Regions from separate parts of the Mycolicibacterium mucogenicum DSM 44124 genome, predicted to be linked through region 1. Evidence: riboswitches for the same ligand, from Rfam matches in the RefSeq annotation. Region 1 holds a riboswitch; the other holds the start of a gene.
The links. Region 1 has a riboswitch for cobalamin ahead of metE (5-methyltetrahydropteroyltriglutamate--homocysteine S-methyltransferase). Riboswitches for the same ligand answer to the same signal wherever they lie in the genome.

Region 1 (3,396 bases):
TCGACGAGGGCATGATGTCGATGTTCGGTAAGACCGTCGTGGTCCACGAGTGGGTGCACGACTCGCGGCACTTCCTCGGCTTCCCCTGCCACTGATCCACGGGACTTCTTGTGGAAATCCGCGTCATCGGGCGCGGAGCCCTCGCCGGTCTGATCGCCGGCATTCTGGGGTTCCTGTTTGCCCGGATTTTTGCTGAACCCACCATCGACAAGGCCATCGACTACGAATCCGGCCGCATGAACGTGCTCTCGACCGTTCATACGGCCATGGGTCATCCGGTCGAGCCGGACGGGCCGGAGCTGTTCAGCCGGTCCATCCAGTCGGGTATCGGTGCGGCCACCGGCATCATCGCGTTCTCCGTGGCGATGGGCGCGCTGGTCGCCGTCGCGTATCTGGTGCTGCACGGCCGGTTCGGCGTGCGGCCCAAGGTGCTGGGCTGGACCGTCGCCGGTTTCGGCTTCCTGGGTGTGTACCTGCTGCCGTTCGTGAAATACCCGTCGAACCCGCCTGCCATCGGCCACGAATTCACCATGGAGGCCCGCGGTTTCCTGTACCTGGGCATGGTGTGGGGATCGCTGACCCTGCTGGGCCTCGCGGTGTTCGCCGCGCGCAAGCTGTCCGCGAAGGTCGGCTGGGCGCGTGCCGTCGGAATCTCGGTGCTCGGATTCTTCGTGGTGTACGGCGGTCTGCTGGCGGCGCTGCCGTCGCTGGGTGATCTGGCCGCCAACGTCGAGCACGCGGGCGAGTTCGGCTTCGCGCGCGCCGCGACCGAGACGCCGCAGCCGATCACCAACACATTCGATACGCCGGTCACAGTCGACGGCAAGGTCTATGCCCCCGGGCAGTTGATCTACCCCGGATTCGACGCCGACCTGCTGTGGAAGTTCCGGTGGTACTCGCTGATCGACCAGGCGTTGATCTGGACGGTCATCGGGCTGGTGTTCGGCGGGCTCGTCGAGCGCTACCTCGGTGGCACCAGGAAGGCCGCACCGATGCAGGACGTGGCAGCCGCGCTCTGACGATTGCGGTTGCCGCGCACTACAGTTCGAGGCATACCGACACAGAAAGGCGGCAGCATGCTGGTTGTCACGACGAATGACCTGCCCGGGTGGGAGATTCAGCGGGTCTGCGGTGAGGTGTTCGGCCTCACCGTCCGGTCCCGGAACGCCTTCGCGCAGATGGGCGCCGGCTTCAAGGCGATGTTCGGCGGCGAGCTGCAGGGCATGACCAAGAATCTCGCCGAGAGCCGCAACGAAGCCATGGGCCGGCTGCTCCAGGAGTGTCACGCCCGCGGCGGCAATGCCATCATCGGGATGCGGTTCGACACCACCGAGATCGGCGATGTGTGGACCGAGATCTGCGCGTACGGCACTGCGGTACAAGCGGTTCCGGTCACCGACGCGGCCCGCTACACCGCACAGCAGTTGGGTTACGGCGGCGGTCCGGGCCCGGCCGGCCCGGTTGGCCCCGGCGGTCCCGGCCCGACAGGGTAGTCTCCACGGCGCAGCTGGTTTGCCAATGACGCTTCGGCGTCTGCGGCATCGAATGGTGGAAATACGCCATGAGAGGGAACCCGGTGAGAATCCGGGACTGTCCCGCAGCGGTGAGCAGGAACGACCGCCGTCATCCGCACTGGTTCGTACCGAACTGGGAAGCGACGGCCACTAGGTGCACCCGGGGGTGCGTGCCCGCGAGTCCGAAGACCTGCCAGCTGTGCCGGATGCGCCGCGTCCGGCGGTGCATCGCCTCGTGGAATGGGCTGATCGCCGAGGGCGGTTTGTGCTGTCCTCGATGGATGTCCTTGGGCGGTGCGCACTTCCGTCGCATTTGAAGGACGTCTGTTGTCAACACCATTCACCGCAACCATTCTCGGCGCGCCTCGCATCGGTCCGAACCGTGAACTCAAGCGGGCCGTCGAACGCTATTGGGCAGGCCGGATCGACCGGGCCGCGCTCGAAGAAATCGCCGCGGGCCTGCGCCGCGATACCCTCGCCGCCTTGTCGGCCGCCGGACTGGATTCCGTTCCGGTCAATACGTTCTCCTACTACGACCAGGTGCTCGACACCGCGGTGCTGCTCGGCGCCCTGCCGAGTCGCGTGAGCGGCATTGCCGACGATCTCGACCGCTATTTCGCGGCGGCTCGCGGGACGGCGGACATTGCACCGCTCGAGATGACGAAGTGGTTCGACACCAACTACCACTACCTGGTCCCGGAGATCGGCCCCAACACCACGTTCGCGCTGCATCCGGACAAGGTGCTGGCCGAGCTCAAAGAGGCTCAGGCGCAGGGTATTCCGGCTCGGCCTGTGATCGTCGGGCCGATCACGTTCCTGGCGCTGAGCAAGGCCGTCGACGGCGCCGAGGCACCCATCGCGCGCCTCGGCGAGCTGCTGCCGCTGTACGCCGATCTGCTCGGCCGGCTCGCCGGAGCCGGTGCCGAGTGGGTGCAGATCGACGAACCCGTCTTGGTCACCGACATCCTGGGCGACGCTGCCAACGCCGCCGAATTGGCCGAGCACGTCTACGCCACGCTCGCGGCAACCACCAAGCGCCCGGCGATCCTGGTCGCGACCTACTTCGGCGAACCGGGGCCCGTGCTGCCGGCACTGGCTCGTACCCAGATCGACGGCGTCGCAATCGATTTCGTTGCCGGTGGCGACCAGCCGGTGGCCGGTATTCCCGGCCTCGCGGACAAGCTGCTGGTGGCCGGCGTCGTCGACGGCCGCAACGTCTGGCGCACAGACCTGGAGGCCGCACTGGCCCGGCTGGAGTCGTTGCCGGAGTCGGCACGTTCGTTGGCTGTGTCCACGTCCTGCTCGACGCTGCACGTCCCGTACTCGCTCGAGCCCGAGGACGGCCTCGACGAGGCGCTCCGTGGCTGGCTGGCGTTCGGTGCCGAGAAAGTCGACGAGGTCGCGACGCTGGCGACGGCGCTGCGCAACGGCCGGGACTCGGTGACCGCTCAGCTCGAGGCGTCGAACCGGGCGGTCGCGTCGCGGACACACGACCCGCGACTGCACAACGCCGCCGTCCGAGCCCGGCTCGACACGGTTCTGTCCGGCGGCATCAGCCGCGGGCCGGCCGCCGAACGGCGTAAAGCACAGGATTCCCGGCTGAACCTGCCGGCACTGCCGACCACCACGATCGGTTCGTTCCCGCAGACCGTCGAGATCCGCAAGGCCCGGGCGGCGTTCGTCGCCGGCGAGATCGGCGAGGCCGACTACACCGGCAGGATGAAATCCGAAGTCGAGACGGTGATCCGGTTGCAGGAGGACCTCGGGCTCGATGTGCTGGTGCACGGCGAGCCCGAGCGCAACGACATGGTGCAGTACTTCGCCGAGCAGCTCGATGGTTTCTTGACCACCAGGAACGGCTGGGTGCAGTCGTACGGCAGCC
Region 2 (3,396 bases), 1.0 Mb from region 1:
CCCCAAAGATGTTGCGCGACGACGGCATACACGTCACCGAAGCCGAGGTCGGCGGGTCCGATGATCATGGCCGCCGCGATCGACAGCGCCAGGACCACCAGGCCGAGCAGCGTCATCGCAGCCGTGCGCACCGCCGTCAGGACTTCCCGCCCAGCCCGAACGAGCGCAGTCCGGACGCGACGGTCTCGACGGCGTCGACGTTGCGCAGCGACGGGTCCATCGCGCTGGCCGGCAAGATGATCCACCGCTTGTCCCGCACGGCCTTCAACTTGGTTGCCGCCGGGTCGGTTTCGAGGAACTTGATCTTGTCGGCGACGCTGTCACCGTCCTTGCCACGGGTGAGATCGGCGAGGACCAGCACGTCGGGATCGCGCTGGAGGATGGCCTCCCACGAAATCTCGGGCCACAGCTGCCGGTTGTCGGCGAACGCGTTGCGCGCCCCCACTGCCGTGGTGATGATGCCCGGCGCTCCGCAGCAGCCGGCGATGTACGGCGTTCTGGTACCGGCGTACCACCACATCAGGGAGACGTCGTCGGCCTTGAGTCCGGCGGTCGCGGTCGCCATGCGCGCCTGCAGTGTCGACACCAGCTTGTCACCACGCTCCGCGATACCGAAAACCTTGGCGATATCACCGATTTCGGCGTACATGTCGTCGAGCGTCAGCGGGCGTTGTTGCGCCGCGTCCTGGCCGCCGCACTCGCTGGACGACTGATACGTCGGCACTCCGAGGCGCTCGAACCGATCCCGCGGGGCGACACCCTGATCGGTGAACGACCAGTCGAACGTCGCGTACACGAAGTCGGGTTTCTCTTTCAGCACCCGCTCGAACGACGGGAAATCTCGGCTCAGCACAGGCACTTTGGCGTTGTCGGCGGCGAGGTCGGGCCGGACGTCGTCACTCCAGGACGCGGTGCCGACCATCCGGTCGGCGAGTCCGAGCGCCAGGAGCAGCTCGGAGGCCGGCTGATTGATCGAAACCGCGCGCTGCGGCGGCGCCTTCACCGTCACCGTCCGCCCGCAATTCTCCAGCGTGACGGGATAGCCGGCGGTTCTGGCATTGACAGTTCCGGTCGCCCGCGGGCCGCCACATGAGCAGACGAGCGAAACAACCAGTGCGACAAGCACAATGGTGCGTCGGGACACGGCGGCGCCTTCCGATCCGGGACTCGGTTCGCGGAGTCCATGCGTGGGCGGGTCCTCGCGCCGCCAGGCCGCGAGAGCCCGAGCCAGCAGGTCTTCGGACTCGGGATCATCCAGGCCGGAGCGCCTTCCCAGCCCACGTGGGGCCAGTGGCCGTTGCTCCGCCTGTCCCCCTTACCGCTGCGCGTCAGTTCCGGTTTCGCACCGGATTCCCTGACCCAACCGCGTTGGGTTCGACTAGCTCGAATCGGACCATACCAGCGCCGCGGCGGCGTGTCGCTGCCGGCGGCGTGTCGTCCTTTCCTGTGGCACATGCGATTTGGAGTGGTCAACTTTCCTTGACGCGTCAGGGAAAGTTGACGGCTCCGGGCGAAAGGTGCCAAGGGAGAGAGCCCCGGACGGGCTGACGGACCGCGAATGTGCGACCAGATCGCCAGAATCACTGGGAGGGCGATCTGTATGCACCGTCGCGGGAGCGCGAGAAACCTACGACTCGGCGCGCTTGCCCTTCAGGCCACGCCAGAAGAGATTGATCATCAGCTCGGTGGCGTCGTTGACGTCGGTGTCGCCGGCGCTGACGCGGGACGCGATGGCCTCACCCGCACCCACGAGGGCCACGGCCATCATCTCGAAGTCGCTGTCCGGCTCCGGGTTTCGGGTACCCGCGCTGAGCAGCCGCGCCACCAGGTCGATGATCTTCTCGCGGCCCTCGCGCACGGTGTGGGCGAACGCCTGCGAGCTGGTGGCCTGCGTGTACAGCACGATCCACGACGCCCGGTTGCGGTCGATGTACGTCATGAACGACAGCACCGCGTTACGCAGCAGGTCGCGTGGGCTCTGGGCGAAGTTGATGTCTGCCCGGACGGTGTCGACGAACCGCGTCAGCTCCCGATCCAGGCACGCCGCGAACAGCTCTTCCTTCGAGCCGTAGTAGAGGTACAGCATCGGCTTGGAGATCTCGGCCTGCGCCGCGATCGCGTCCATCGAGGTCTCGTGATAGCCGTTCACCGAGAACATCTGCACGGCGGCGTCGAGCATCTGCTGTTCGCGGACGGCCCGCGGCAGCCGCTTGGTTCCACCTGCCATCGGAACAGGGTAGCCGGACGACGATCAAGCGGTGAGGAACGAGCCGCGTTGAGGAGTGCGGCAAATCGGGCCGGGCAAGGAGCGGCTCACTTCACGCATTTCGCGCCCGGCCCCTTCATGCCCGCGACGCGCAGCACCGACTTGTCGATCTGCGCCTGGTCCAGTTGCCCGGACTTCGCGGCCGCCTCCAGCTTGTCCAGCACGTCCGGGATCCCGTCGGTGGTGATCCACAGCGCGACGTCCGCGCCGGCCTGCAGCGCCTTGAGCGCCGCATCGGCCACGCCGAAGTGCTGGGTGATGGCGGCCATGCCGGTCAGGTCGTCGGTGAACACGACACCGTCGAACGGCGGGCCGCCGTACTGGCCGCTGCGCAGCAGGTCGTAGGCCGGCTTGCTGAGACTGGCCGGGTCGTCACCGAGCGTCAGGCCCGGCACCTGCAGGTGGCCGACCATGACGGCGACGGGCTCCTGCGTCGTCAACGTCCGGTACGGCACCAGGTCGTTGTCCTTCAGCGCCTCCAGCGGCGGCGTCTTGACGCCACCGGTGTGCGAGTCGCCCGAGCCGTGCCCGTGTCCCGGGAAGTGCTTGAGCACCGGGACGAGCCCCGCCTCGCGCAGGCCCGCGGCGTACGCACCGGCGTACTCGGTCACCTTCTGCGGGTCCGAGCCGAAGGAGCGGTCGCCGATGACCTCGTCGTCGGGCTCTTCGGTGACGTCGGCGTCGGGCGCGAAGTCGACGGTGATGCCGAACTTGTCCTTCATCTGCTGTCCGCGGTCCTTGGCGATGGCCTGGACCTCGGCCGGGGTCTTGGTCGCCGCCAGCACGCGCGCCGACTCCTGCGGACCGATCAGCTTCTTCAGCCGGGACACCCGGCCGCCCTCTTCATCGATGCTGACCGCCAGCGGCAGCGCACCGGACGCGGCCTGCAGTGCCGGGATGCTGCCGTCCGACAGCATGGACAGGTCCGTCCAGCTACCGATGAAGATGCCGCCGACCTGCTGTTCCGTCACGGCGGCACGGGCATCGGCGGCGTCCTTGACGCCCACCATGAGCAACTGGGCCAGCTTCTGCCGCAGCGTCAGGGTGCTCAGCAGAGCGTGCGGATCGCATGGCGGGGCGGTCGGTGCGGGCGCGTCCATCGGCTTGCTCGACGACGCCGTGCTCTTGGT

Region 2: another riboswitch for cobalamin. It lies ahead of C1S78_RS01115 (ABC transporter substrate-binding protein); the one in region 1 lies ahead of metE (5-methyltetrahydropteroyltriglutamate--homocysteine S-methyltransferase).

The regions. Positions count from the first base shown of each region.
Region 1 is NZ_CP062008.1:5,314,682-5,318,077, reverse strand. Features, by position in the region: gene C1S78_RS25880 (CbtB domain-containing protein) at 1-95, shown strand, start outside; gene C1S78_RS25875 (CbtA family protein) at 111-1,019, shown strand; gene C1S78_RS25870 (YbjQ family protein) at 1,077-1,493, shown strand; cobalamin riboswitch at 1,520-1,726, shown strand; gene metE (5-methyltetrahydropteroyltriglutamate--homocysteine S-methyltransferase) at 1,839-3,396, shown strand, end outside.
Region 2 is NZ_CP062008.1:248,432-251,827, reverse strand. Features, by position in the region: gene C1S78_RS01120 (FecCD family ABC transporter permease) at 1-116, opposite strand, end outside; gene C1S78_RS01115 (ABC transporter substrate-binding protein) at 137-1,144, opposite strand; cobalamin riboswitch at 1,213-1,398, opposite strand; gene C1S78_RS01110 (TetR/AcrR family transcriptional regulator) at 1,628-2,227, opposite strand; gene C1S78_RS01105 (glycoside hydrolase family 3 N-terminal domain-containing protein) at 2,314-3,396, opposite strand, start outside.